2 linked regions of the Xanthocytophaga agilis genome follow. The protein of the gene in region 1 interacts with the protein of each later gene in a pairwise test. Links are inferred from orthologs where the notes say so. Each region holds a gene or a part of one and is shown on either strand. Other genes may lie near its edges.

Region 1 (15,531 bases):
TATTGATGGCGTTTTCAGGACCTACTATATTCATTCTGATACCGGAGAAGAGAAAAATGCATTCTTCTTTTCCAAAAATCAGATCATAGTTTCCTACAAGAGCTTTATCAACCAGGCTCCATGCAATTATTATACGGCTAGTCTGACAAATTCAACCATTCTCTATATTGGGTATGAGCAACTGATGCATCTGTATTCACAATCTCATCAATGGGAAAGGCTAGGGCGACTGATTGCCGAATCTGCTTTCAATACCTCCATGGGGCGAGCCGAAGATTTTATGTTTCGTACACCTGAACAACGCTATCAGGATCTGGTTGAAATGCATCCGGATATTTTTAATAATGTTCCATTATATCATATTGCTTCTTATTTAGGTATTCAGGGGCCTTCACTAAGCCGTATTCGCAAACGCATGGCACAACGTTAATTTCCTTCTAACAACTGACGAATAATCTCAGATGTAGTCCTTCTGGGTGCTTTCGATGCATTTTGTCCTGCCCATAGAGAGAGAAACTGGCTATTGTTTGTCTTTCTGGCTAGTTCACGTATCGCTGCAGTGAGGCTATTCTGAACCGGATAAGGAGGAATGGATATACCTGAGGAGTCTACAGCTTGGGTATACAGATTCGGAAGGCCACGAGCCCATCGTCCTGAAAAGGATTGGGTAAGGATCGAGTCTTCTGCTACTGATTGTTGTATGGCATCTTTGTATGACTCAATCGCAGCACTTTCCGTACTTGCTAAAAATAAACTACCGATTTGTACACCGTGTGCCCCTAGTGCCAATATCGCATCAATACCTGCCTTATTATAAATACCTCCGGCAGCCAGTAGTGGCTTGTTGGTAACATCTCTAACCTGTGACAGTAATGGCAGCAGTCCTACCATTGGTAAATGGTCATGTTCCAGAAAAGTACCCCGATGACCACCTGCTTCTATTCCCTGTATTGTAATGATATCAATATCTGTCGCAGCTACCAGTCTGGCTTCTTTTACGCTGGTTACTGTTGCTATAAGAATAGTTCCTTTTGATTTTAGTAAACGAATTTCTTCATCCGTGAGGATTCCGAATGTAAAGCTGATAATCCCTGTATTCTCTTCCAATAGGATATCCAGTTGGTCTTTATAAGAGTAAAACCGCACATTTTCAATCGTAAGAGGTGTATACGGTACTCCATTTTCTTTACAGAGTTTTTCCAGAAAAGTATTCATTTGAGAAAACTCATCTATTGAGAACTGATCTGGAATTGGATGTGCAAACAGGTTAACCGCAAATGGTTTATTGGTAAGTGCTTTGACCTTTCGAATCAATTGCTGAGCTGTTTCAGGAGACAGTCCACCTATTGCCAGAGAACCTAGCGCACCTGCATTGGAAGCGGCAGCAGCCATTTCAGGAGTGGAAACGCCCAGCATAGGAGCTTGTACAATTGGATAATCAATGTATAATAGCTGGGTTAAGGAGTTGTTCCAGGTCATGATAATAAAGCCAAAAATGGAAACAATGCTCAAAAAATAATATACCCTCTCTCATTAAATGAGAGAGGGTTCTGAATATTAGACTAGTTTAGCACTAAGAGTAATTTCAGCATTCAGCAATTGGGATACCGGACAGTTTTGTTTGGCTTCTAAAGCTGCTGCCTGAAATGCCTCTTCTGTAATAGAAGGGATAGTAGCTGTCAGATCCAGATGGATAGCAGTTATCTTACCATCTTCAAATGTAACCTTTGCCTGTGTATCCAGATTATCAGCAGTGAATCCTTTTTCGGCCAATACAAAACTCAGTTTCATGGTAAAACATCCTGCATGTGCTGCGCCAATTAATTCTTCTGGATTGGTACCCACACCATCTGCAAAGCGGGTTTTAAATGAAAGCTGTGCTTTGTTCAATGTTGTGCTTTGAGTAGATACTGTTCCCTGGCCTTCCATGCCAGTTCCTTTCCAGTTTGCACTTGCAGTTCTTGAGAATTTCATAATAATAGATTGTTTAAGGTATAAAAATGTGTGAGAAATATAAATAATTAATTGCTATTGAGCCAAGTTAATCTATAATCTGCATTTTGGTTTTGGTGGTCTGAGGTGTTTTCTTATTTGATTTTGATGAGACAAAGATCCGGCAACTAGAGGAGAATAATTTTAACCTGGGTTAAAATCGTAACGTAATGCAAAAATTATTTGACAGATTTTTGTGTTTGACCTTAGATGGAGCCTAGCCCTATAGAAGGTTGCATTTGTTTCATCTCTTTGTTGGGTTACACTTTGTTATATTAAATCCTTTGATTTTTTCGTAACTTTGTGAAAAAACAGTTTTTAAGTTGTCTGAATCAAGATGTTATCTATAAATAATCTTTCTTTTTACTTTGGTGGGCGGGCATTGTACCAGGAGGCAAATTTACACATCAAACCCAAAGATAGAATTGGCCTCATAGGATTGAATGGAACCGGAAAATCGACATTACTACGTTTGATAGATGGTGAATATCAGCCAGATGAAGGCAGTATTTCCAAAGCGGGTGGCTGTACCATTGGCTTTCTGAATCAGGATTTACTTTCCTATCAGACTGAAGACAGCATTTTGTCAGTTGCAATGCAGGCGTTTGAACAAGAGAATAAACTTCAGCAGCAGATCAATGAGTTATTACATCAGCTGGAAATTTCCTATACGGATAGTCTGATCGATAAACTTACCCGCTTACAAGAACAGTTTGATACATTGGGAGGGTATACCATTCAGGCAAGAGCTGAAGAGATTCTGGAAGGGTTAGGTTTTCGTACAGAAGAACTGCAACGTCCTTTGCGTGAGTTTTCCGGAGGATGGCGCATGCGTGTTATGTTGGCTAAAATGCTTCTTTCCAAACCAGCTCTGCTGCTTCTGGATGAGCCTACTAACCACTTGGATCTACCCTCTATCCAATGGCTGGAAGATTACCTAAGCGACTATGAAGGTGCCTATGTAATTGTTTCTCACGATAGAGAATTTCTGGACAATGCCATTGAAACTACTGTAGAGGTGGCCAATCAGAAACTAATTACTTATCCTGGAAATTATAGCTTTTATCTGGAAGAGAAAGCTTTGCGAAATGAAATTCAGCGGGGTGCTTACGAAAATCAGCAGGCTAAGATCCGTCAGACAGAACGTTTCATTGAACGCTTCAAGGCAAAAGCAACAAAAGCGCGTCAGGTGCAATCACGTGTAAAGGCACTGGATCGAATGGATATGATCGATGCGGTTGTGGATGAAAATGTGAAAGTGCATTTTCGTTTCAACTTCCGCCAGCAAAGTGGACGCAATGTACTTTCTATTGAAGATGTAAGTAAGTCTTATCCACAGAAACCTATTCTTAAACACGCTACTGCTCGTATCGAAAGAGGTGACAAAATAGCCTTGATCGGAGCTAACGGTAAAGGAAAGTCAACCTTATTACGCATTGTTGCCGGAACGGAAAACATAGATGGAAAACGTGAGATTGGACATAACGTAAATTTTGCATTTTTTGCCCAGCATCAGTTGGAAGCATTGAATGTTGAGAATACTATCCTGGATGAACTCAAACAAGCTGGTACGAATAAAACAGAAGTAGAGCTTAGAACTGTTCTGGGGTGTTTTCTTTTTAGCAATGATGATGTGTTCAAGAAGATCAAAGTCCTTTCCGGAGGGGAGAAATCTCGTGTGGCTCTGGCTAAAACGCTGATCTCTGAGGCTAACTTTTTGCTTCTGGACGAACCTACCAACCACCTGGATATGCAGTCGGTAAGTATTCTTATTCAGGCCCTTGAACAGTATGAAGGTACGTATGTAGTCATAAGCCACGATAGACACTTTGTAAGTCATGTAGCTAATAAGATCTGGTTTATAGAAGATTATCAGATTAAAGAATATCCTGGTACCTATGACGAGTTTGAAACATGGTATGCAGAACGTGAGAAAAATAAAGCTACACAGGTGGCTCCTGTAGAAACAAAATCTGTTACTACCAAGCCTGTTACCAGTAAACCCATATCTGCTGACCCTACTGTTACTAAAAATCTTCAGAAAGCGAATCGCCGTGTAGAAGAGTTGGAGAAGAAAATTGCAGAATTGGAAACACAAAAACATGATCTGGAGCATCAGATGGCTCATTTCTCCGCTGAGAATAATACAGAAGAAGTTACCAGAATCTCAGGAGTATATCAACAGGTAATGCAGACAATAGATAAAACGATGGAAGATTGGGAAATGGCAACACTGGAAGTAGAAGAATTGGAAAAAAAGCTAGCATAGTTATAGCATAAAGTCTGATGCGAAGCAAGAAACTTGTATCAGACTTACTCCTTTATTTTCTTTTGAAGTTGAGTTTTGGCAGAGGAATATCTTCGCATCAGACTTTTTTCTACTCCAATAATATCAGCCCAGGGTTGAAACAGACTTAATGCCTCTGCTGTATTTATCCGATTGTCTATATTTGTCACTTTATCAAAAATAAGGGTACGAGTCCATAGCTTGTACTCCTCCTGATAATTGTATACTTGTGCAATAGCATGGATAGTCTCAAAATCAAGTCCTTGGAGTGTATTGCTAATCAGACCAGACTGGTACACAGAGTTCTCCAAAGGAGGAATATAGATACCTTTCCATCCAGAAATTAGTTGAAATCCTCCACTTTTCCAGAAGCCTGCTTGTAATCTATCTTTACCAAGTGTATGATATAACTCCTGGCTTGTTTTCAGAACGTGTTCACGATACGCCAGAGATTGTTGTAATTTTTGCTGGTTGGAGTCAATCTCCATAGACAGGTTTTTAAGAAAATCTTTTTGTTTAATCGTTTCATTATGTTGTTCATTCCAGTTGCTGGCAACAATACCCAGATACACACCTGCTGTAATAAGAACCAGTTCTCCTAATAGCTTAACTATACCTTCTTTGATGTTTTGACCTATGGACATTGGTAGTTTAAAATGTTTAGACGAATTTGGCCGAATATAATTATTTGAACATAAAAACTACAGTTATTCGTAATGCATTTATAATGTAATAGTCTCAATATCATGATAAATAAACATAAAAATACTATTGTTACCCCTTGGTATATATTTCTGGATATAGATGGAGTATTGATTACAACACCTATCTGGAAGCCGGATGTGTTGCATGAGGATGGGTATTCAGATTTTCGCCAGGACTGTGTAAAGAATTTCAATGAACTGGTGCAACAAATAGATGCTCGCATTGTGGTTACTTCTTCACGCAGGCATACCAAAAACAGAGACGAACTAGCTCTTATATTTCAAAACAGAGAAATTTACACTCCAATAGAAGCATTATTGCCCATATATACAGAAGCAAATAATAGAAAAGAAGAATTAACGTTATTTATATTACAGAACCGGTATGAGAAGTACATTATTGTAGATGATGATTTGTCATTGCATGAACTTGAACCAACTATAAAGCAGAATTGTATAATTACAACCTATTCCAAAGGATTTGATAGGGAAGCTTTGGCTACTGCACAATTGCTCATTTCAGGCTGATAGTGATAATATCATCATTTCAGATACATTTCTTTGTATTCCTGATTTACTTCGCTACCTTTGCAACCTTTTGTAATAAATAGAGGTTTTATACTGAAAATCTATTGTTTTTAAACTGACAAAACACTCCAAAGGTGTTTGTAATTCCTACCTATGAAGCTCTCTGAGTTTAAGTTTGATCTTCCTGCGAGCCTGATTGCCAATTATCCTGCCGAAAATCGGGACGAAGCTCGGCTTATGGTTGTTAATCGCCAGACCAAAACTATCGAACATCGCGTGTTCAAAGACATCATCGACTATTTTGGTGATGGTGATATGATGGTGGTGAACGATACTAAAGTATTTCCTGCCCGTTTGTATGGTAACAAAGAAAAGACAGGGGCAAAAATTGAGGTTTTCCTATTACGGGAATTAAATCGTGAAGCTCATTTATGGGATGTACTTGTAGATCCTGCACGTAAAATTCGTGTAGGTAATAAGTTATATTTCGGAGATGGAGATTTGGTTGCCGAGGTGATCGATAATACTACTTCCCGTGGCCGTACTATTCGTTTTTTGTATGATGGTACTCCGGAAGATTTCTATCATACAATTGAATCATTGGGTGAAACCCCGCTGCCAAAAATTATCAAGCGGAAGGTAGAACCTGAAGATCGTGACCGCTATCAGACTATTTTTGCTGAAAATAAAGGAGCTGTCGCTGCTCCAACTGCTGGCTTGCATTTTACCAAGCAGGTTGTACGTCGTCTGGAAATCAAAGGTGTGCATCTGGCTCCCATTACATTGCATGTGGGTTTAGGTACATTTCGTCCGGTAGATGTAGAAGATTTGACCAAGCACAAAATGGATTCTGAAAACTTCAATGTACCTGCTTCTACAGCAGATGCAGTAAATGTGGCACTGGACAATAAAAAGAAAGTATGTGCTATTGGCACTACTACCATGCGTACACTTGAATCCTCTGTATCTGCTAATGGACGTTTGAAGCCTAATCAGGGATGGACAGATAAGTTTATCTTTCCTCCATATGATTTCAAAATTACCAATGCAATGGTAACTAACTTCCATCTGCCTGAGTCTACTTTGTTTATGATGACAGCAGCTTTCGGGGGATTTGATTTTATCCATCATTGCTATCAGACTGCGATCAAAGAAAAATATCGTTTCTTTACCTATGGTGATGCAATGCTGATTCTATAAATTATAGTAAATCCGTTCTTCTGCTTAGTAAGAGGAACGGATTTTTTGTATTTCTAAAGGTTTTAGTTGCCTGATCATGAAAACCTTAGCTCTGTATTTCTCTCTTCTGACAATTGGTATTATCTGTTCTTCGTCAGTTCCTGCTAATACTACTCCTAAAAAACTTTCTATTGATTATTGCGAGGTCTATGGTGCCATTTATCTGGAAAAGGATCGGTCTTTTGCAGATGTGCGTGTATATATCGAAGAAAGTGAAGGATTAGCTAAAATGCAGGTCTTTAAGGAAGATAATGCCTTGTATGCTGATAAACCTGGAATCTGGTATATTACCAAGAACCGTAACCTGGCCAATTATCGTGTCTATATTGAAGAAAATCGATCATTTGCTCAGTTTTCTATCTATTACATTGACAATCCCTCATTTGCTGGCTGCCGGTAACCTATACCGTTTTTGAATAATCTGAGCCATGGCGTTGATTGCTGCATAGGATTCTGGTGTAGTTGTTTTCAAATACTGCAGATGCTATATTTCTTTCTTTATATATATAAACCTGGCTTCTGAAGCCTGTCGTAGTGCTCTCATGATAGATATATGACCACTATCCTTATCTACGACCCAGTTCCAGCCAATCGCAAATGGAGATATACCATAATGTAAAAAATGGAAAATAGAAGGTGTTAACAGTATAGGTTGACTGAGTAAACCTTGTAGTTGACTTTGGAGAAACCGTCCATAATCTGAAAGTTTTTTATATTTATATTATCCGCAGGTGTAAGAAGCTCAAGTTTATAATCAGCGATAGGTGCTAACGGATGGAGGTTTTCATCATGACCTCAGGTTTGATTTCTATCTGTCTGGTTTGGATAACCGGGCTGAATGTCTATTTCGAGTATGAATCCCAATGCTGTTATCAATTGTTCCCATGTTTTATTGCTTGCTTTTCCAGTATACAGGCTGCGAGTATATGGCCGCATTACTGACTTGAGGTAATTCATTTGATAAAGTAGGTAGTTGTTGTAGTATCCAGGATGCAAGCTTTCTTCGTTGTTCTGTTGACTTACCTGTAAGAGTCATTTTGGAAGGAAAAGAATCTGTAGAACTAAGTGGAATAAGTTTTATCTGTGAAGATAACAGACTTTATAGTGTAGTACCTGAGTATGTGTTGTTACTGGCAGCTTTTGGGTTGGGGAAGATTGAGAAAAAGGATGTATTCCATTCAATCTTATGCTGGCTAACAAGCAAGGCTGCAATCATTCCTGTAATACCTTTCGTGTTAGATACAAGATAAAATTGATCGTTACTAGTAGCTATTGATATAATATCCAATCGCTTTTTACCTATTGCCTGTATATCTACAATCCGATCAGAAGAGGCTACAACATAAGCTGGTTCGGGTACTTGATACCTGGAGCGGATGCTATCGGCTGAGCTTTTTAAGGATTGACTATTGGCAAAAATGGAGATAAGAGAAAAAATTGAGGTGTGGAGGTAGTGTTTGCTCAAGCTATGAATGAGAAAAGTTGGAAAAATCTTACTATCCCATAAGACACCTTAGAGAACAAATAGTACCAATAAGCAGTATAATGTTTTTATTCTACTGAGGAGAAAGAAGAACTTTGTTTTTTTACGACAGAAAGTGTTGTGAATAATTAGTTGAGATGCCCACCGCTTATCTAAAAATCACTTATGTAAGTTTGTGACACTGAACGTGTTGGATACTGTCTTATAAATTCTAATTTTTGTAATTGGCAAAAAAATACTATACAAACCCTTACCACATTGGATTTCATTGAGTTAAAAGTTTTCGTATCGCCTGAATGGGCAGAGATTATTATCGCCGAACTAGCTGAAATTGGCTATGAATCGTTTGTAGAGTTCGACGAAGGCATTATTGCCTATGTACAAAAGTTGCAGTTTAATGAAGAATTATGGCAGTCAGTTGTTGAAAAATACACTGATTTTGTGACAATTGACTATACAATTGCAGAGATGCAACGTAAGAATTGGAACGAAGAGTGGGAAAAAAATTATCAACCTATTGTAATCGATGATCAATGTATTGTAAAAGCATCATTTCATCAGATTGAAGAAAAGTATCCCTATGAGATCACTATCAACCCTCAGATGTCATTTGGTACAGGGCATCATGAAACTACTACACTGATTCTTCAAAGTCAGTTACAGTTAGAACATGAAGGATTAAAAGTGATGGATGCAGGTAGCGGAACAGGTATTCTGGCTATTATGGCTCAGAAAAGAGGTGCAGTTCTGATAGATGCTTTTGATATAGATGAATGGGCGGTAACCAATGCTGTAGAAAATTGTCAGTTGAACCAATCTGACAAAGTTCGCGTACAGCAAGGAACGATCTCCACTGTACAACTGGAAGATGTTTACGATATTATATTGGCTAACATTAATCGTAATATTTTATTGGATGAAATGCCATTGTATGCCAGTAAGTTAACAACCAATGGTACATTGTTGCTAAGTGGTTTTTATGAACAGGATATCCCTGAACTTGAAAAAAGAGCTAGTGAATTTCAGTTAATTAAGAAACAACAGACCTCAAAACACCAATGGGCGTCTTTGTGGTTTGAAAAAAGATAAGTAGTAAAAAGAAGCTCTCTGCCATAAGTTGCTCTTAGCGCAGAGAGCAAATACGTTTGTGAGTATACCAGCTAGTGCAAAAAAACGTTTAATAAAGAAACGAATCTTAGATGAAAAAGAAAGTTTACATTCTTCTCGTATTCAATCTGTTAGCAACCATACTAACATATGCGCAGTCTTTTAAAATTTCGGACAAACAGGAAGAGTTTGTAGCGGATGTGTCTAAGATGCTGGCAAGCACTAAAAACGAAAAGCTAACTCAACTGGGTTCTGACTTTGGAACGGCCTGGAATAGCCTGAATGATGCCCAGCGAACCAAAATAATAGCTATTACACAGAAAATGAATGTGAAGAAATACCGTGTCTCTCCACATTATGAATCATTATTTGGAACTCTGACTTATGCAATTACGAAAGAGAATACACCTGCTGATGAATATTCCAAGCTATTAAATGTGATAGAAAAGTCAGTAAACCAGTATGATGGTAAAACACTGGGAGAAGTTTTAAAGAATATGTCTGTATTCTTTGAGAATAAAGCATTGTATAGCACACACTATAATAGTTTGCTGGTAAATGGTGGAAGTTATACGTTTGAGTTTATTGGAGAGGCAGCTCCTTCTGAAGTATTGCCTCCTGCTGAAGAACCAAAAGAAGAAAAAAAGATAGAAGAGGCGGTGGTTGAAACGCCTAAAAAAGATGACAAGAAAACCCCTGCAAAGAACACAGTTACAAAGAATACCGCTAAGCCCAAAAAGGCTGATGACGGTTGGGGATCATTTGATGATAAGCCAGCTGAAGATGCCAGCAAAAAGAGCGCAGATGATGGATGGGGATCGTTTGATTCAAAGGATGATAAGAAAACCGCTAATAAAACAAATGATGATCCTTGGGCATCTTTCGATGACAAACCTAAAACAAGTTCAAAAAACAAGACTAAAACAGCGAATACGAACAATAAATCTACAGCACAGGCTAAACAAAATGATGGATGGGGGGAGGCACCTGTAGAAGAAAAGAAACCGCAAACAGATGATTGGGGTACTCCGGCTACAGATTCTGAACAAAAATCAGATGCGAATAGTGGATGGGGAGATAATTTCCAAACACCTGAGAGTACGTTTCTACAATCTGCTTTGCCTCAGGTTTCCGGACCTGTACTGGTGTTGACAAAAGTAGACTTTACATTTATCAGTCCACACGATTCCGCTGCTCTGAAAGAAACAAGCGGATCTGTAATGTTGCAAACTGGTACTTTTGTTGGTAAAGGTGGAAAGTTTGACTGGAGTACTGCTGGAAAACCAGAGATTTATGTAGAACTAAAAGATTTCAGCTTTAATGTGAAAAAATCTCAGTTAGCAGCAGATAATGTTACTCTGCACTACCCTGAAAAAATAGAGACTCCTGTGCCTGGGGTTTTTCAGTTTGCAAGTAAGAAACATTCTTCTCCTGCAACTGCAGAGTATCCTAAATTTACATCCTTATATAGCAATATTGTCATCAAAGATATTGGACCCAATCTGGTTTACAAAGGTGGATTTTCATTGTCTGGCCGGAAAATGTCCAGCAAGTCATTATATGGCAAGATGTGTAGTTTGAGTTATGTGAAAGATGGACAGACAAAGTTTAAAACGCGGGGAACTCAATACGAATTTCAGGATTCTACTATTATTGGTCAACAGGTTAGCATGACTATACCTATGCGTCGGGATTCTATTTTTCACCCTGCAGCACGAATGACATACAAACCGTTTACAAAACAGTTGCGGTTAAATCAGAAAAATGATGGTTTTCAGAATACTCCTTATATCAACTCATTCCATAAAGTAGATATCGTTATGGATGGGTTGCAATGGAACCCTGACAGCAGTGAGATCAATTTCTATACATTGAATGCTCGTATGGAAGTGCCTGGTATTCTGGAATCTCATGATTTCTATGATTCTACACGGTATTTTGATTTGCGTGGCATGTATTCTTTCCATCCACTGCAAATATTAGCTTCACAAGCGAAAAAGGCCAAACGTACTACTTTTACTATTACAGAACTAGCTACCACATATAAGCTTAATCCGTCTGTAGTGCGTAATGCGATGATTCGGATGATGCAGGGTGGTTTTGTGGATTATAATTCTGATATGGATGAGGTGCGTATGACGCGTAAAGGAGATCATAACGTGTTGGCAGGTAATAAAAAACGTGACTATGATAGCTTTGTTATCAATTCCTATATTAAGGATAAACCCAATGCGTCCCTGGATCTTCAAACCAATACACTGACGGTAAGAGGGGTGGAGAAATTCCCATTGAGTGAAAAACTGGAGGTATATGTATTGCCAAGAAGTAAAGAAATTCAATTGCTTAAAGACCGTAACTTCCTGCTGGAAGGCGAAGTACAGGCTGGTAACTTCCGCTTTAAAGGATCTGGATTCTCCTTCCTGTATGACGAATTTACTGTGGAGATGAACCAGATTGATACTATTCTCTTTACCCCAAAAGAAGCTAAGGGCAAATCAGACAGTGTGCAGTTAGGATCAGAAATCCGGTATTCTGCAGGAACATTATATATCAATAAACCAGATAACAAAGCTGGTTTGAGAGATTATCCCGAATACCCACGTCTGAATGTACAATCAGGTGCTGCAATCTATTTTGACCAGAAAGACCGTATCAATGGTTCGTATAACCGAAATGTGCGTTTTGAGGTTCCAAGTATTACACTGGACAGTTTGAACTCAAAGAACCCCGAATACAAGGGTACATTCTATTCGGATGGTATATTCCCGGAATTCGAAGAAGATCTTATTGCTATGTCTGATAACTCTCTTGGGTTTAAGCATAAAGTTCCGTCAGGCACCTATCCTCTTTTTGGTAGTGAAGATAGCCGTATGATCTTTGCCGGAGATCTGGTTATGGATCGCAAAGGCTTACGAGCTTCTGGACGCATTGATCACCTGAATACTACTTTGACAGCCAAAGATATTATCTTTACCCCTGACTCTGTATTTGCGCGGGGCCCTCAGGCAGATATTAAAGCGGCTACTTTAGGAAGTGTGGCTGTACCAAAAGCGACTGTAAAAGATTTTAAGCTGACGTGGAAAGCCAAAGTGGATAGTATGATGATATCCAGTACTAAGACTCCTTTTGAAATCTATAAAGAGACAGGTGCATCCTTTAGTGGTACTATGGTTGTACGACGAAATGGTTTGTTTGGTGATGGACAGTTTGATAGACCTGACTCAGACATAAACTCTCCTTCATTTTCTTTTGAAAAAAATAAATTCAGTGCTGGTGATGCAGAGTTTCGTATTAAATCCAAGACTCTGACTAAACCGTCATTACTTGCCAACTTTGTAAACGTTAACTTTGATATGGGCAAAGGGATGGTAGAAATCAAGACCAGCACAAACCCTGATCTCATTGGTTTTGCCAGTCTGGAGTTCCCTTATTGTGAGTATAAGACATCTATTCAGGAAGCTACCTGGTTGCTTGACAAAAAGTTAGTATTCATGAAGGGGGATGTGAAGACTTCTACATTTACATCCAACAATCCGCAGCATGAAGGACTGACATTCAATGGTAGTGTGGCAGGTTATAATATTGATAAAATGACATTGAGTATATCTGGTATTCCATACATCGTTTCTGCTGATGCCCGGATCTATCCAAGCAAAGGAACAGTAATGATTACTGAGAATGCTAAAATGCAACCTTTGTCAAAAGCTGTACTGACACTGGATACAACAACCTCTTATCACAAGCTGGTTGACGGTGAAATTCAGATCTTGTCTCGTAAAAAGTTTGCAGGTAACGCAACATACGCCTATACCAACTTTGAAGGAAAAACCTTTAACGTAAAAATGCGTGACTTTGAAACACGTACAGAAGAAGCAAAACGTAAGAAGGATGCACCGCTTGAATATACAGCTGCTACGGGTATTGTCGATGAAGATGATAAGTTTTATCTGACATCCCGGATGTTGTTTAAAGGAGCTATCACTATGAAATCTCCTCGAAAATACCTGGATCTCGATGGCTTTGTGAAGCTGGACTTAAAATCTACCAGTAGTCTTGCTGACTGGATTTCTTACAAAAGTAAGCCAGAGGATGAAGGGGTAACAATTACTGTAGATGAGAATCTGAAGAGTGGTGAGACACAGATGACTGTGGGTGTGCATGTTGATAAAGAAACATCTTCTGTCTATACTACCTTTATTTCTGCCAAGAGCCATGCAGATGATAAAGACATTCTGATGGCCAAAGGCCAGCTTACAAACAATGATGAAGGAAACGAATTTAAGGTTGTTGATCCTGAAAGAGCTAAGAATAACAAATATGCAGGAAATCAATTCATATTGGATGATAATACAGGTAAGATCCGATTGGAAGGAAATCTGAGGCTGTTTGAAGATCCGGGAAATTATCTGCCTGTCTCTTCAGGAAGTGGGGAAATTGACCTCAAAACCAATAAATACACCTTCAATACTCTAATGGGATGGAATTTCCCTACATCGACTCAGATCTATGATGAGATGGCAGCAGGAATTCTGGAAGCAAAAGAAAATGAAGGGGTAGGGCAGGAGGCTGCAGAAGATAATAAAGAAAGATTCCTGATGAAGATTGCCCAGATTATTGGTGAGAAAGAAACACAGTACTGGAAAGACAAACTGACTATTGAATATATTCCAATGCCTCAGATTTCCAAGCGATTTGCGCTACCATTGGTATTGTCTAATGTGGATCTGCTGTGGAATGATGAATCTAAAAGTTTTGGTAGTGTAGGTAAAATCGGTGTATCAAATATTGGAAACAACGACATCAACTCTGCTTTTGATGGTATGGTTGAAATCCGCAAAACAGCTGAAGGTGACCAGGCTACTATTTATCTGGAGATTTCATCTGATAAATGGTATTATATGAACTATCAGCAAGGCCAGTATTCATTGCTTTCTTCTGATGAGAACTTTAATTCAGTAGTTTCTTCCAAAGGAAAAGGAGGAAAATCATTCACTGTAGCTTTGGCTACTGAAAATGATGTAAACGGATTTAAAGATCATTTCAATGGTACTCACAATAAAGGAAAAGAAATTCCTAAGAAAGAAAAGTCTGTTGTGAAGAAAGAAGAGCCTAAAAAAGAAGAACCTAAGAAGGAAGATTCTAAGGTTAAAGATAAGGCAGATGAGAAACTGGTAGAAGGGGGAGTGGATGAAAGTGCACAGCCTGAAGGAGAAGAAAACACACCTCCAAAAGAAAATAAGAAGGAGAAAGAAAAGAAAAAGAAATCTGATAAAAAGGCTGACTCTAAAGCGGATACCAAAGAGAAGAAGAAGAAAGAAGAGAAGCCTAAAACTATCGATGAAGAAGAAGAGGATGGTTTCTAATTCTAGCTTATATAACCAAAACGCCCTGGCAGAGATGTCAGGGTGTTTTGCTTTAAGGCATACTTTTTTCATCAGTTATATTTTCTGATTTATTAACTTCTAATGTAGAAAGCTATGTATGCTCAATCCATGCAACCCGCAGAATACGAAAAACTAAAAGATAAAATCAAGGACATTAAAATTGCCATGCTCACTACAATTGACTCTCAGGGTGATTTACGAAGCCGCCCAATGGCAACACAGGAGATGGATGAAAATGGCACTTTATGGTTTTTCACAAGTGATGACTCTCATAAAGTAGAAGAACTGCAGCAAAACAATAAAGTACAGATAAGCTATTCTGATGAGGATGCAGTTACCTATGTGTCTGTTTCCGGAATCGCTGAGTTAACCAAAGATGCTCAGAAAATTAAAGAGCTTTGGTCGGATGCTTTCAGAGCTTGGTTTCCAGGAGGAAAAGATGATCCTCGTTTAGCTTTGCTAAAAATTACTCCTTATAAAGCAGAATATTGGGATAGTCCAGGTGGTAAGATGCAGACTTTGTTCGAAATGATCAAAGGTGTACTGACTGGAGAGCCTGATAAATCCTCCCAACATGAAAAGTTAGGAATCGGTTCTTAAAGATTTCTGGTGGTAATGGTAATGAGAAGCTTATAGCCTAGTAAAATCAGGATATAAGCTTCTTTTATTATGGAATACTATTGCTTTTGTGTTTGACTGGTGAAGGTACTCTCAAATATGCGGTCGGCATTATTGGTTTCAAATCCATCCCGTAGGTGTTCACGTTTGATTTGATCCGGAGGTAAATGGCGAAATTGAGGTAGTACA
Region 2 (15,863 bases), on another replicon or contig:
CAACACAAAAACCCACAAAGATTCCACAGATATACTTCATATATATGATCAGTTTAGCCAATAAATAGACTGCGAAAATAGTATGTTTTCTCACTCATGTGTATGAATATGTAAAAACAAAAAAAGCGTGAGATAACTCCCACGCTTTCAATATCGATATTTAAAGCTTTATCTTCTCTGTATTTCAGATTTAAGCGACTCAACTTCTGCCAGTAATTCTTCTTCACGTTGAGCAGATTCGTGTTGTTTACGCTCCATCTCTTCCTGAGTAGCCATTAGTTCTTCCATGTTCTGACGCATCTCTTCTTCCTGACTACGCATTTGCTCTGTAAGAATAGTTGATTCCTGAAGGAGCTTTTGTGTGCGAATATTTACTTTAGTAGAAGAAAGTGTAGAAGCAATGCTTTCTGCCATCTTCTCAATAAATTCAATTTCGAAGTCTGCAAAATCATTGAATGACGCAATCTCCAATACTCCATATACCTGATCGTTTACTTTCAAAGGTACAATCAGAATACTACGAGGATTTGCTTCTCCAAGACCAGAAGTAATTGTGATATAATTGGTAGGTACTTCTGTCATATATACATACTCACCTTCCTGCCAAACCTGTCCTGCTAAACCTTCACCTGGATAAATCTTTTGTTCAAGATATTTCTTTTTATCCCATGCATAACATGCTTTTAATTCCAGATAAGGCTCAACACCCTGTATTTCGTCGTTAATAATATAAAGACCACCCTGATTTGCATTAGTATATTTTACCAGGCCAGAAATAATCTGATCACACAATTCATCCAGATCTGATGTGTTTTTGCGTAATACATCTCCAAACTTCGCCAAGCCTTCTGTAGCCCAGTTACGACGTTTATCTTCTTCGGCTACACGTTTCAGGTTATCTCTCATATTAATCAAAGAGTTACCCAATACGTCTTTATCACTCAATGGCTGGTGCTCTACTTTATAATTGCCTTTCCCGATATTTTCAGCAAACAATGACGTTTCTCTCAAACCATTTGCCAGTTTTTCTACCGCATCAGCCATTTCGCCCACTTCATCCCGGTTAAATTTGCGATTTTGTTTCTCAGGAAGTTCACCCAGACTAAGTTTTTGAATAATACCTCGTACATAATTAATAGGAAGTACTATATCACGGCTTAATACAATTGTTGCAATTATAGCAAAAAGGATAACGATAAGAGCTGAAATCATCACAACCTGTCTTACAGAAGAGAAGTTTCCTAATAAATCTTCATCTGACAATACAGCCTCTTTCCCCTTATCAACAATAACCCGGTTCAACATCTCAAGCGCTTTCTGAGAGATTGGTAATACCTCTGTTTCAAGAATTGTGGTTGCATTAAACTTAACAATACCGCCATCTTTCTCGTAATCTTCGAAATCAGCCAAATCTGTCATGATTTGCTTTTCTTTTATCTCTACAGTATCGTATTGAGCTAATACACTATCAACCAAATTCTGCTGAGCTTTAGGCCAATGCTTTTTCAGAGAGTTAATACTTTCTTTTACTTTCGGATAGGCTGTTGCCTGCAACTGTTTCAGTGCATCTTTATCTTCCTGGTTACTTTGCTGATAGATCCAGTTAGTGATATATCCTTTGGAACTGATAATAACATTCCGCAAATCTCTTAACGCCAACGTTGAAGGATCAGCTACTTCAATATTATGTTGAATAATAGAAGCGCTTTTGTTTAGTGTCCAAAGACTGATCACTGCATTGACAACAAACATAATTGTAAGCAGTGAGAACCCTCCAATTAACTTTTTCCGAATAGACAAATCTCTAATATTCATGACAGACTGAAACAGTTGATTTTGATATTATATAGCTCATAATTTTCTTTCCTATCCGAAATATCATTATTATTTAGATAATAGTAATCTGTCCTTAAAATCAGGGGCTTTGAAACGTGTAAGTTTGCCTTATCAATATCACCAAAAAGTGAAACGGCTCTCTTATTGTTTGCTAAAACAAACAAACTCAGCTTATTAAAAAGTAAAGTCCTAACTCCTGCTAATTGCAACTCTCAAGGCCACCAACCGGCACTGATCAATATAAATCAATGAAAATCAACAACTTAGTCACAAATAAAAAAACAGGTAAGCTATATCAGAATAGCTTACCTGTTTCAAAAAGAAGAAGTTTCTTACACGGAAAACTTTTTTGCTACTGTTAACAACTGTCCCGAACTATCAGAAAAATCTCTCTCATAGAAAAGATACAGTTTTGAAAATCAAATATTTAGTGCGCGATTTCCAGTTGCAGCCAGACAAGCTTCTTTAAATGCTTCTGTGTATGTTGGGTGAGCATGAGACATGATACCTACATCTTCTGCAGCAGCTCTAAACTCCATAGCTACTACAGCTTCTGCTATCATGTCTGCTACACGAGCACCTATCATATGTACGCCTAGGATTTCGTCAGTCTCCGCATGAGCCAATACTTTTACCAAACCATCGGTATCCATGCTGGCACGGGCTCTGCCTAAAGCTTTGAATGGAAAAGTACCTGCTTTATAAGGAGTGCCGTTTGTTTTCAATTCTTCCTCAGTATATCCTACTGCTGCCACTTCCGGCCATGTATAGACTACTCCAGGTATCAGAAGATAATTGATATGTGGATGTTGTCCTGCAATTGTTTCTGCCACAAATACACCTTCTTCTTCCGCTTTATGTGCCAGCATAGCACCACGAATCACATCTCCAATAGCATAGATATTGGAAACTTCTGTCTGAAGATGATCATTTACAGCGATTCGGCCTCTTTCATCCGTTTTCAATCCTGCTTTTTCAAGTTCCAGACCATCTGTATAAGGACGACGTCCTACAGATACCAGGCAATAATCCCCTTCCAGTTCCAGCAATCCTCCCTTGTTATTCTCAGCACGTACAACTACACTGTCTCCTTTGTTTTCTACAGAAGTTACTTTATGACTGAAGTAGAAATCTGCACCTAGTTTACGCATTGATTTCTGTAACTCTTTGCCCATTGTGCCATCCATGGTTGGAATCATAGAAGCGGCAAACTCTACAAAACTCACTTTAGCACCCAAACGAGCATATACAGAGCCTAGCTCGGCACCAATCACACCAGCACCAATCACGATCAGGTGTTTGGGGACTTCAGGTAATTTCAACGCTTCTGTAGAAGAGATAACCCGTTTTTTATCAATTGGCATGCTTGGAAATGACGACGGTTTTGACCCTGTCGCAATGATGATATTTTTAGCAGAGATCTGTTGTTCCTGTCCATCATTAGATTTTACTTTTACAGTATTCTTATCTACAAAAGACCCAAACCCTATATAAGTAGTAATTTTGTTTTTGTTCATCAGAAACTCTACTCCCTTGGTCATCTGTCCAACCACTTCTTCTTTTCTTTTGATCATTTGTCCAAAATCCAGTTGCATGTCTTTAATAGAGATTCCATGCTGAGCAAATGAATGAGCTGCATTATAATAATGTTCTGAAGAATCAAGTAATGCTTTGGAAGGAATACATCCTACATTTAAACAGGTACCACCTAATGCTGAGTACTTTTCAATAATAGCCGTTTTCATGCCTAATTGAGCACAACGGATAGCCGCAATATATCCTCCTGGTCCGGAGCCGATAACAATTACATCAAAATCCATATGTTTTTAATTAAAAATGTAGAATGTAAGAATGAACAAATCTCGTAAAAATAATATGTTTTTATTAGAAAAATCCTTTCAGTTTTCTAAATACAGCCGCATTTTTTCTATCACCTTCCTGTATTCTTCTATAAAGGTTTTTCCTTTGGGATAATCGCCTGTACTATCAAGCGCATCTCCCAACATTTTCTGTGCTGTGATAGCATCTTCCTGATCATAAAATGTATTTGACCATCGCTCAGGCAAATTGCTGGAAGAAGCTACTCCCAAGCCATGACTGTAAAATTTCAATGGTGACTGCAAAAGACGGGTATCAAAATAGCTTTGCTGTTTATCTTCGATCAGTTGAAAATAATCCAGTATATAAGATAAATGATCAACTAGTCGCTTTCTAATATCTTCCTTTGAAGCTTTTTTGAGAGGTTTTATCCGCCATTCATTTCTATGAGGCTCTAATAAATCTGTCTCTCCTTCTTCATACTTGTGATCTTCAGAAAATAATAAGGATACTTTCCCTATTATGAATTCAGGAAATTCAGCTGTTATACTAAAATCTCTGGGTAAGGTTAATTCCACTTGCATCCAATCCTTTCCTGAATCTATTTTTTTCAAAACATATTCCTGCATAGGTGTATGTCCTACAAGAGTTATCTGTTCTGTCTTATAGTCATAGAGCCAATTTTTAGATACATAGTCTCCTCCCTGAAAAAGGATAGCATACTCTCCTCTTTCGTATAAACGAATGTGAGTATTCTTAAAAATGGAATCGAGCCTACCCTGAATATTTAGATTATTTAACTGAACATCCTTCCTGCCATTATGTTTGAGTTCTATCTCTTTCATTTCTACCTTCATGATTCGCCAGGAACGACTCAATGTGTCACGATCTTCACTACAGGAAGTAGCCAGAAACAGATATAGAATAATAAGGCAAGGCAATAAGAAATATTTCATCTTATCAAAAGGAGGGAATAGTACAGAAAAATCAAGCCATACAAGATTATAGTAATCTTGTATGGCTCAAAAGCAGCCTATCTGTTAGACTTCTAATAATAAGCGAGTAGGATCTTCAAGGAGTTGTTTTACACGTACCAGGAAGCTTACAGCCTCACGTCCATCAATAATACGGTGATCGTAACTCAATGCCAGATACATAATAGGGCGTATCACAATTTGTCCATCTACTACTACAGGACGTTCCACAATGTTGTGCATACCCAGAATAGCAGTCTGAGGAGCATTGATGATTGGAGTTGACAACATAGAACCGAAAATACCACCATTGGTGATAGTAAATGTTCCACCTGTCATATCATCAATTGTCAGTTTATTTTCTTTTGCTTTACCAGCTAAACGTACAATCTCCGCTTCGATCTCTGCAAAACTCATTTGTTCTGCATTCCGAATAATTGGTACTACCAAACCACGGGGAGAAGATACAGCGATTGAAATATCAGCATACTGGTGGTATACGATTTCATCTCCGTCGATCATAGCGTTTACCGCTGGCCATTCCTGCAAAGCCACACAACATGCTTTGGTAAAGAATGACATAAAGCCTAACCCAACACTATGTTTTTCTTTAAATTTATCTTTGTATTTAGCGCGTAAGTCCATGATTGGCTTCATGTCAACTTCATTGAATGTAGTTAACATAGCGGTCTCATTTTTTACAGCTACCAGACGACGAGCTACAGTTTTACGCAAAGACGTCATTTTCTCACGACGGTCGCTACGCTCTCCACTTACAACAGGTTGTTTTGGAGCCGAAGTTTTTTCAGCTGGCTTGGATACCGACGGTTGCGCATTGTTGGCTGCTACCGGCTTCTGAGCATTCACAGCATCATTTTTTGTGATGCGACCATCAACACCTGTACCCTGAACATCTTCAGGTTTAACACCTTTTTCTGCCAGAATTTTATTAGCAGCTGGTGAAGGTGTACCTGTTGCATATGTTTTATCTCCGGATGGAGCAGTCTGAGTAGCAGGTACAGGCTGTGAAGGAGTAGCCGTAGCCTGGCTTACGGGTTGTGCGCCACCTGCGGTTACTTCAATTTTACAAATCAAACCACCAATAGGCAAAGTTGTTCCCTGTGTAGCTACAATACGCAATGTTCCCGCCTGTTCAGCTGTCAGTTCAAAAGTAGCTTTATCAGACTCGATTTCGCAAAGCAGGTCATTTAATTGCACCTGATCTCCATCGTTTTTATGCCATGTTCCTATTGTTACTTCCGTAATTGACTCTCCAACAGTAGGTACTTTCATCTCTACTGTTTGTCCTGTGGCCGCAGCTGGCTTCACTTCTTCAGCAGGAGTTGTAGTCTGAGCAGTTGGTGTAGAAGTTTTTGGTTGTCCATTGGCTTCATCAATACGAGCAATCAAAGTATCAATCGCAATGGTTTCACCTTCCTGAACTACAATATGTAATACACCCGCAGCAGGGGCATTTAATTCAAAGGTCGCTTTATCAGATTCCAGTTCACAAAGAACTTCATCCATTTGTACAGTCTCGCCATCTTTCTTGTTCCATTTCGAAATAGTTACTTCCGAAATAGATTCACCGACAGCAGGTATTTTGATGTCTAAAGCCATAAAGAATATAATATAGAATGATTAGGTTTCTTAAAAATAGTTATGAAAGAGCTCTTTTGATAATATCTGCTTGTTCCTGAGCATGTACTTTAGCGTATCCTGTAGCAGGCGAAGCACTTGCTTTACGAGCAATCACTTCCATAGCCACATATTTATATGTACGCATTACATATGACCAGTATCCCATGTTCTCAGGTTCTTCCTGTACCCAGCAGATTTTAGCTTTTTTGTCGTACTGCATCAACAAATTATGTACCTGCTTGGCTGGGAATGGATGCAACTGCTCCAATGCTATGATAGCAATATCATCACGTTTTTGTTCCTGACGAGCCTCATACAATTCATAATACAGCTTACCAGAACACAATAAAACTTTCTTCACTTTTTTAGGATCTGCCTGAGTATCTGCAATTACCTCTTTAAAGCTTCCAGTTGTAAACTCTTCCAGCGGTGATACAGCCAATGGATGACGTAACATTGATTTTGGAGACATTACAATCAATGGTTTGCGGAACTCCCATGCCAGCTGACGACGCAATAAATGGAAGAAGTTGGCTGGTTGCGTAACGTTTGCTACTACGATATTATTTTCAGCAGCTAGTTGCAGGAAGCGTTCCGGACGAGCATTTGAGTGCTCTGGCCCCTGTCCCTCGTAGCCGTGTGGCAGTAGCATTACCAACCCATTCATACGTTGCCACTTGGTTTCAGATGGAGCAATGAACTGATCAATCATTACCTGTGCACCGTTAGCAAAATCGCCAAACTGGGCTTCCCAAAGAACCAGTGCATTGGGGTTTGCCATAGCATAGCCAAATTCAAAACCAAGTACACCATATTCAGACAACAAGGAATTATAAATCATGAATTTATTTTTTCCTTCTGCTGTAAAGTCAAGGTTGTTATATGCCTGATTGGTTTCAGCATCATGCAACACAGCATGACGATGGCTGAAAGTACCACGCTGTACATCCTGTCCACTTAAACGAACAATCTTTCCTTCTGCCAGAATAGAACCATATGCCAATAGTTCTGCAGCTGCCCAGTTCAGTTGTTTTTTCTCAAAGAACATTTCCTTTCTTTCTTTCAACAACTTCTCAATCTGTTTTAACGGACGGAAATCTGCAGGAATATTTACTAATTTCTGACCAACTTTTTCTATTACATCCAGACTTATACCTGTTTCCGGAGACTTATCGAAATCCTCCTGAGCTGATCTGCGCAATGCATTCCAGGCTTCTTCATTTTTCTGATAGTAATATGGCAGAGGCTTCTGCTTAACCATATTTAAACGATCCTGTAGCATGTTGCGGAACTCTTCATCCATCTTCTCCGCAAGCTTTGCATCTACATCACCCCGTGTAATCAACTGTTTGTTATAGATTTCACGTGGGTTAGGATGTTTGGAAATAACGTTATATAAAGTTGGTTGTGTAAATTTCGGTTCGTCAGATTCATTATGACCATGACGACGATAACACACCATATCAATAAAGATATCCCGGTTAAAGCGCTGACGATAATCAGCAGCCAGCTTAGCACAAAATACTACTGCTTCCGGATCATCACCATTTACATGTAATACAGGTGCGTCTACAATTTTAGCTACATCTGTACAATAGATGCTGGAACGTGCATCTTCAAAGTCAGTAGTGAAACCAACCTGGTTGTTAATCACAAAGTGAATAGTTCCACCTGTATAATACCCTGGTAGTGCAGACATCTGAGTTACCTCATACACAATTCCCTGTCCTGCCACAGCAGCATCACCGTGAATTAATATAGGCAATACCTTATCATAGTCACTCTGATACAGAACATCGGCTTTTGCACGGGAATATCCTTCTACTACAGGGTTAACTGCTTCCAGGTGAGAGGGATTAGGAGCTAGTTTTAACTGAACTTTCTTTCCTTTTGGCGTTTCGATCTGAGAGGCATATCCCATGTGGTATTTCACATCACCATCGCCCATAGTCAGGTCAGGTGTATAAGCGCCTTCAAATTCGTTAAAGATATTTTCATAGGTTTTACCCATGATATTGGCCAGGATATTTAAACGACCCCGGTGAGCCATCCCAATGATTACCTCATTTACGCCTTGTTCCGCAGTCTCACTGATAATCGCATCCAAAGCAGGAATTGTAGTTTCTCCACCTTCCAGTGAAAAACGTTTCTGACCAATATATTTTGTATGCAGGAAGTTTTCGAACACAACTGCCTCATTCAGCTTGGTAAGAATACGTTTCTTCTCATCCAGAGATAAGGTAAACGCAAGCGCTTCTTTTTCTACTTTCCCTTTGAAATATTCCAGAACCTCAGGCTCACGAATATACATAAACTCAAATCCAATCTTTCCTTCATAAATCTTTTTCAGGGATTCAACCAGCTTCCGTAACGTTGCTGGTGCACCTAATACTTCTCTGGCGGCTTCAAATGTGGTATCCAGATCGGCATCCGTCAAACCAAAATCTTTCAGATCCAGCATAGGCTTACGATCCCGACGCTGACGAACAGGATTGGTATCTGATTTTAAGTGCCCGCGCATACGATAGCCATGAATCAGATTTCGAACTGCAATCTCTTTCTGTATATTTACATCTGTTCCTGTCTTAGTTGTACCATTAACTGCGGTTCCATTGCCGTTCCCTCCATATTGATTAGAGAACTCAAATCCTTCAAAGAATTTTTGCCAGCTGGTATCTACCGAGTCAGGATTTTCTTTGTATGCCCGATAGAGTTCGTCAATATACGCACCATGCGCATTGGCGATGTAAGAATATTTATCCATGATTACAAAACACTAGTTTTCTGAGAGATGATATTAGAATGTATATTTATCTATTTAAATGCCCTTTTACCTGAAATGGAATCTCTGAATAAAAGGTAAACAACTGATAACTAATCCACTTTTATCTTAAAATAGCTTAATTTTATGCAAAGCTACAAAACGCTCTATTATAGCATAATTGCTAAAGCGTTTGTACAGATTAAACAATGTATGAATCAGTTAAGTTTTCATTCAATTTTAGAACAAACCTAGACAATTATAATATAAGAAAGAAAAAATAATAGGTTTTTAGGAAGGAAACTCTCTCAAAGCAAAAGATTTATTGGCAGAAAAAATTTTAAAAGAATTTAAGAGGCTGTATAAATCATTTTGTAAGGGCTACAAAGGCATCTTTTGTATTCTATCTGCACCTGTTTTTCAATTCATAGTTAATTAAAGTTATCTACAAAAACTGCTCGTTGAGCTTCTTTACGAACAGTTGAGACAACCTCTATCAGACAAGAAGCCAGCTTTTTCATAAGCAGATCTGAGAATGATTTATTTTCCGACATGAATAAGAGCATCACCAGAGTTTACAACTGGCATATTGTTCAAGCCAATAATATATCCATCATAAGGACTCTTAATTGTTACCTGAGACTCACCATATGGATCTGTAATAGTTGCCAAAGGCTGATTTTTTACAACTTTAGAGCCTGAAATGACAAATGGATTAAAAATACCGGAATCTTTGGTCCTCATCCAGGTAGTACTTTTAATAGTAATTGGAATCTGTTTTTTCTCTTCCTGGTCTCGCATTTTCAGATAGTGCATGATTCTCCTTACACCTGCTTTTCCTTCGGCAATAGCATGCTCATCCAGTCGCAGTGATTCACCACCTTCAAAAACCAGAATTGATTTGCCTGTTTTTAAGGCTTCTTTACGAAATGATTTATCAATTAATTCAGTATTGACAATAAAGGGGGCTCCAAAAGCTGACGCTAACTCTTTGTTCTTTACATGATCCAGATTGCAACGAATCTGAGGAAAGTTAGCTATCCGATCACCTCCTGTATGAAAGTCAACCCCATGGTGCACATGAGGTAAAATCTCTGTCATAAGAATGTGCGCCATGCGATTAGCAAGTGACCCATTGGCAGATCCTGGAAAACAACGATTCAGATCTTTTCCATCTGGCAGATTACGGGAATTGAAAATAAATCCATATACATTGACCAACGGGATGGCTATTACAGTTCCAATGTCAGGCATGAGGTAATTCTCATTGATAAGCCGCCTCACTATCTCTATTCCATTAATTTCATCACCATGAATTCCAGCAGTTAATAACAAACCAGGACCATCTGTCTTGCCACGAAATACATATACGGGCAGTTCAATCAATGTATGTGATGGCAGCCGTGCAATAGGAATCTTAATAGAAACAGCTTTCCCTACAGGAACAGGTGTATTGTAAATGTAGATGTCAGACATGGAATTATATCAAAGAAAATCTTAGATGCCACAAGATTACGCAAAAACAGCATCCCGACATAACCGATCTACTTTTTTAAGTAAAGTAGGTAATCTAAATTCACCGTGCATCTGTTTTATATACTCACCTGCCTGTTGTATATCCAGTCCAGCGGATGTGACAAATAAGGGATTCTGACTATCACCTCGTAGTACAGCAACAGCAGGAGCTTCGTGAAATCTGGTTTTGGCAACTCCCACAACTGGAATCTCTTGATTCAATGCATGAAACAGATATCCTCCTAAGCCTTTCTTTTCGGGAGCAAGATATACGTATCCGTCAATGACAACAGTGGTCAGTGTTTCAGCTATAGGTTCAAGTACAGCAAGCAGACAAGGTAATTCACGTTTATAGAATTCACCAGATACATAAGGTGCGACATCATCAATACGCTTACTAATCTGCTGGGCTTCCGTTTCATCCGTCCAAGAAGTAAAGAGCAAGCAAGCTACCGCAGCGTGGTCATCCCGGTAGTCAACATCAAGACAAGCAATCATAAAAAATAGGTTATCAAAAATTCGAAACTGTCAAAGTCTATTCCACTATAATATCAATCAATAGTCGCCGATTACTTGTACATATAATTTATTTTCCAGACATGAGGTATCTTTGTAACTCAGAGATGGTTTGTATATGTAGCTTTTTACTTTCTGCTTCCCGCATCATTAAGGCATAGGCATTATTAAATCCAATAGGCTTTTGCCATTCCAACTCATATCTCTTTTTAAACTCCTGAGCAACATATGTATATACTTTTGTAGGATCTCCTTTAAGAGAATCCAGTTTCTGGTTTTCTGGTTGTAAAATAACGAGTAAGCCTGTTCCTGTGTATTCGGGATATAAATCGATGGCTCCGGCTTTCAGTGCATCAAAACAAATCTTAGTTCCTCCCAAACCAGTTTTGGTAACTACCTCCAGATTTGTGTAGCCTTCGATTAACTGCTTTAAGAGTTCAGCCAGAATGTATTGCTCTGAAAAAACTTTGGAACCAATAATGATAGTTCCTTCGGGCCCTATACTTTTTTCTAGATGAAATTGTTTTTGTTTCTGTATAAACTGTTTGGCAACCTCAGCAGGTAATTTGTGCAGGTAATCTACCTCATAGTTGAGAGCTGTCATAACAGAATCATTGATCGAATGTGCAAACACCCTCAATACAGCTTGTAGCTGAGGATATTTTACCAGCGTTTGTCTTCTTACTACCCAGGCAGCCTGATAAGGAGGAAAGGCCTGCTTGTCATCTTCCAGCACACGCAAGTGATAAGCTTTGATACGTCCGTCTGTGGAGTACCCGCTGATTACATCTACGTTCTCATGAAAAATAGCCTCATACATGAGAGACTGGTCCAGCAGCAGATTACTAATCGATAATCTATATGTTTTTATTAGTCCCGGGTAACCATCATCACGTCCAGCAAACTCATGAGCAAAGCCTGCTAGTAAACGGGTTTGTTTTGTTTTAGGGATTATATAGAGTGCAGACAGAAGTATTATGCCTACCACTATCCAGCTACTTATTTTTAGACCTGACTTTGCAAACTTATGTGTTTTGTAATCTGTGCGTTTTTGCAACCATCCCAGCAAGCCATCAAATAAAACAGCCAATAAGGCTGCAGGAATCGCCCCTGCCATAATCATGGCTGAGTTGTTAAGTGCAATGCCTCCAAAAATAAATTCACCCAATCCACCTGCAGCTACATAAGCAGCTAGTGTAGCTACACCTACATTAATAACTGTTGCTGTACGTATGCCTGCAAAGATTACGGGCATTGCCAGGGGAATTTCAACTTTGGTTAGAATTTGCCATTGGTTCATACCCAGTCCCAATGCAGCATCTCTAACAGAGGCGTCTACTTCTCTGATACCCACATACGTATTTCGTACAATCGGAAGCAAGGCATACAGAAACAAAGCAAAAATAGCAGGCTTCACTCCTATTCCTAACACAGGAATAAGAATACCTAGTAAAGCAATGCTGGGTACAGTTTGTAAAATTCCAGTAAAACCTATCACAATGGATGCTACTCTAGGTTTATGGCTAATCCAGCAACCCAAAGGAACCCCAATAACTAATGCAACCAGTAATGCTAGGAAGGTTAAGCCAATATGTGTAAGGGTTTGTTGAAGAATCTTATCAGACTGTTCGTAGAAGAATTGAATCATGTATGAGGTTATAAGCAATGGCTTGATTAATACTATCTGATGAAAGTTAACTCTAATTATAAAATATAGTGCTCAAAACAAAGTCCTATCCTCGTTTTAATGCACACTCAAAAGCTATATTCTATTGATTGTAAACTTGTCATTCCTTAACATATTTTATTTCACACTCACTTCATTCACACGTATTTTTTATGTATATTGTAACACAATAATTCACTACAACTTAATTACCAGAGAAACTATTTTATGCCAAAATATCATACAAACAAAACTGCAATTCGCAAATATAAATCTGAATACCACCGTCTATTGGCGCATGAAGCTCGTTTAAATGAGCAGCTTCACCATCTATTGAAACGTATCAAAGCCATTCAAAAAGATGAGGAGCAATCACTTGCTAACCAGACTCTTCTCATTACCCTACTGGCTCATGCCACTCAACAAAAAGCGGAACTGGAAGCTCAACCTGCCTCCAAAGAACGAGACAAACAACTCAAAAAAGCAGAGAAAGAGTATAAAGAGGTCAATGCCCAATACAAACGCAATGAGTATCATCTGGCTGTGCTGGAAAAGAAAAAGGATAAAGACAATGCAGCTAAATATATTCTCAAAGAACTAAAACGTGACCAGGTGCGTATCCGTGCCAAGGCAGCCTATGATATCTGGAAGAGACTTGAGCAGGAAGAGCAGTATGAGTTTATGGACTTTGAACTATTCAAAGCTCTATACTTTGTCAAACAAATAAAGCAAGCCGATTTTCAGAAAGAAACTACAATACAAAAGGCTCTGAAACGTACAACGCTATCTTTACCCAAACCGACAGAAACAACAACTCGTTTCATTCCATTTGTTTACGTTACCCGAAACAGTGGTGCTGTTGTTCCATCTCACCATAGCACAAATTTTTCCAGGATAACCATTACATCTTCTCTTTCTTCTGTAGATGAACGAGTTGGCCTATAGATAAGTCTCAAGTAAAGCGTTCAAAATACCCATTCTCCTAAATAGTGTTATAAAACAAATCCCTCTAACATAGGCTGAAAGAGGGATGGGTGTATATGTATCATTGAAAATAGCTTAGAAAACTCCTCAAAGGAGACTTCTGTTGTCTTAACTAAACTTTTAAATACTCTTTCAACTTTCCTTTATTTTTTGCGTCAATAAGCTTCTTCAGTTCTTTATCAAGTTTTACACTATTGGAAGAGTCTTCACAGTAAGTCAGTACAGAAGTTATGGCATTCAGTTTTATCTGTTTTGCATCTTTACTCATCTCCGGATTCTGAATGGCAAGCTGACTCATTTCTCCCAAATATATTCCTAGCAGAGCCGTATTACTCTTTGATAGTTTCACCGCTGTTTCATCCAGTGAAAAACTAAAATCAGGCGTACCTTCCATCCATCGCATAATGAACTGGACGGCATACAATCTATTAAGGTCTGTTTCACTCAAGGGATGACTTACAAGATATTTACTACATTCAAGCACTACTGACTCTGCTTTCTTAAAGTCTTCTTTTGCAGATAACGAATAGTTTTTCAGATTTGAGAAATCCTGAGCAAAACCAACGTATGCAAAACAAAGAAACACGAATAAAATACAAATAACTCTACGCATAATAAAAGACAAATGGTTAACAATAGACAAAAAACAATCTATTATTAACCATTTTCACCAAAGGTAAACGTATTGTGTACTTTTTCTATAAAACCTTTATTTATGCCAAAGCCCTTAAATCTACAGGAACCACTTTAGATACCCCTGTATCATCCTCTGTTTGAGTTATACCATAAACCACATCAGTGGATGCCATTGTACGTTTATTGTGTGTCACAATGATAAACTGTGATTCATTGGCAAACCTACGGATGATATTGTTGAACTTATCAATATTGGCATCATCCAGTGGGGCATCTACCTCATCAAAGATACAAAACGGCGCAGGCTTTAACAGGTAGATAGCAAACAACAGTGAGATAGCTGTTAATGTTTTCTCTCCACCAGAAAGCTGATTGATTGTCAAAGGACGCTTGCCTTTTGGTCTGGCAATGATATCAATGCTGGAATCCAATGGATTTTCCGGATCGACCAGTTTCAGGTCACAGGTATCTTCATCTGAGAACAACGAACGGAATACACGGATAAAATGCTCCCGAATAGTTGTAAATGCAGTCATAAATGTTTCTCTGGCAACTGTATCTATCTCCGAAATGGTAGCCAGCAAGGAATTCTTCGCATTTAGCAGATCATTTTTCTGTCCGTTTATAAAGTCAAACCGTTGTTTGATTTCTTCATACGCCTCTAGTGCCATTGGATTGATAGGTCCCAGGCGATCCAGACGAGCTTTTAATTCATTCACCCGGGTACGAAGTTCGTCTTCACGCTCTCCAAACAAAGTTCTTGCTTCTTCAAAATTCCAGGTTTTACCAATCTTGCTTTTAGAAGCCGCAGGTTTAGGTTCTTCTGAAACAACCGGATTTCCATTCTCATCTATTTGTGGTTCTTTTGCTTCCTGCTCTACTACTTCCTCTAAAGGTTCTTCAGGTGCATCCAGATTAACATTGAACTCAACAGACAAACGATCTTTAATAGCTGTAATCTGTAGTTGCGTTTCATTTCGTTTCCCTTGCAACTCCATAGTTAGGCTATCTGCCAGTTCACGTTGTCTTGTCAGATCACGAACTTCTTTTTCTGTTTTATCAATTTCCCCTCTTGAGGCATAATAATCTCTTTCTGCTTCATTTAGCCCTGCTTCAATCGCCTCTTTCTCTTTGTACATCTCAACCAGTTCCTCATCCCCTACTTCCTCTGCCTCAGTTAGCGTCGAAATATCTGTTTCTGTACGTTCCAGTTCATTCTGATTATTCTGAAGGCGAAACTGGCTATTTCTTAGTGTATCCTCAGAGAAACGAATTTCCTGTTCCATGCTATTCAGCCGGTTTTGCTGCTGAATCAGTCGGATATTTTCAGTATTATAGGCATTGGACTTTACAGAAGTTTGTTCATTCTGTGATGTCAGTTCCTCGTTCAGATCCATAATCTGCCGTTCCACTTCACGGAGTTCAGCTTGTTTCGCTTCCGTTTGAGGACGAGATATAGCTAGTTCTTCCGTTAATGTTTCCAGCTGATTCAGAAAATCTTCCCGTCGCAAAGACT

The links.
Region 2: the proteins of QNI22_RS16295 (region 1) and QNI22_RS28230 interact in binary tests that used the Escherichia coli proteins (3 or more experiments, as listed by UniProt). The link is inferred for Xanthocytophaga agilis from one-to-one orthologs.

What each region holds. Positions count from the first base shown.
Region 1 is NZ_JASJOU010000005.1:130,352-145,882, reverse strand. What follows is about bases 1,819-4,795. They hold QNI22_RS16295 (ABC-F family ATP-binding cassette domain-containing protein), read left to right. Parts: upstream 1,819-2,329; coding sequence 2,330-4,261; downstream 4,262-4,795. Other genes in these bases: QNI22_RS16290 (hypothetical protein), read right to left, coding at 4,306-4,795; QNI22_RS16300 (OsmC family protein), read right to left, coding at 1,819-1,974. Also shown: QNI22_RS16310 (Crp/Fnr family transcriptional regulator), read left to right, coding at 1-430; QNI22_RS16305 (NAD(P)H-dependent flavin oxidoreductase), read right to left, coding at 427-1,479; more of QNI22_RS16300, read right to left, coding at 1,558-1,818; more of QNI22_RS16290, read right to left, coding at 4,796-4,923; QNI22_RS16285 (HAD domain-containing protein), read left to right, coding at 5,026-5,511; tRNA preQ1(34) S-adenosylmethionine ribosyltransferase-isomerase QueA, read left to right, coding at 5,665-6,711; QNI22_RS16275 (7(1) septoil knot domain-containing protein), read left to right, coding at 6,788-7,150; QNI22_RS16270 (hypothetical protein), read right to left, coding at 7,546-7,707; QNI22_RS16265 (hypothetical protein), read right to left, coding at 7,850-8,215; prmA (50S ribosomal protein L11 methyltransferase), read left to right, coding at 8,492-9,322; QNI22_RS16255 (hypothetical protein), read left to right, coding at 9,433-14,703; QNI22_RS16250 (pyridoxamine 5'-phosphate oxidase family protein), read left to right, coding at 14,818-15,324; QNI22_RS16245 (DUF1338 domain-containing protein), read right to left, coding at 15,402-15,531. UniProt on the Escherichia coli protein: Genetic data indicate it may be involved in ribosome assembly or function.
Region 2 is NZ_JASJOU010000012.1:168,268-184,130, reverse strand. What follows is about bases 6,089-9,397. They hold QNI22_RS28230 (2-oxoglutarate dehydrogenase E1 component), read right to left. Parts: upstream 9,034-9,397; coding sequence 6,289-9,033; downstream 6,089-6,288. Other genes in these bases: odhB (2-oxoglutarate dehydrogenase complex dihydrolipoyllysine-residue succinyltransferase), read right to left, coding at 6,089-6,248. In the rest of the region: QNI22_RS28255 (c-type heme family protein), read right to left, coding at 1-40; QNI22_RS28250 (GAF domain-containing protein), read right to left, coding at 169-1,815; lpdA (dihydrolipoyl dehydrogenase), read right to left, coding at 2,256-3,656; QNI22_RS28240 (hypothetical protein), read right to left, coding at 3,735-4,610; more of odhB, read right to left, coding at 4,695-6,088; QNI22_RS28225 (succinylglutamate desuccinylase/aspartoacylase family protein), read right to left, coding at 9,571-10,506; QNI22_RS28220 (endonuclease V), read right to left, coding at 10,543-11,043; QNI22_RS28215 (ABC transporter permease/substrate-binding protein), read right to left, coding at 11,132-12,709; QNI22_RS28210 (hypothetical protein), read left to right, coding at 12,956-13,672; QNI22_RS28205 (hypothetical protein), read right to left, coding at 13,824-14,324; chromosome segregation protein SMC, read right to left, coding at 14,425-15,863. UniProt on the Escherichia coli protein: E1 component of the 2-oxoglutarate dehydrogenase (OGDH) complex which catalyzes the decarboxylation of 2-oxoglutarate, the first step in the conversion of 2-oxoglutarate to succinyl-CoA and CO(2).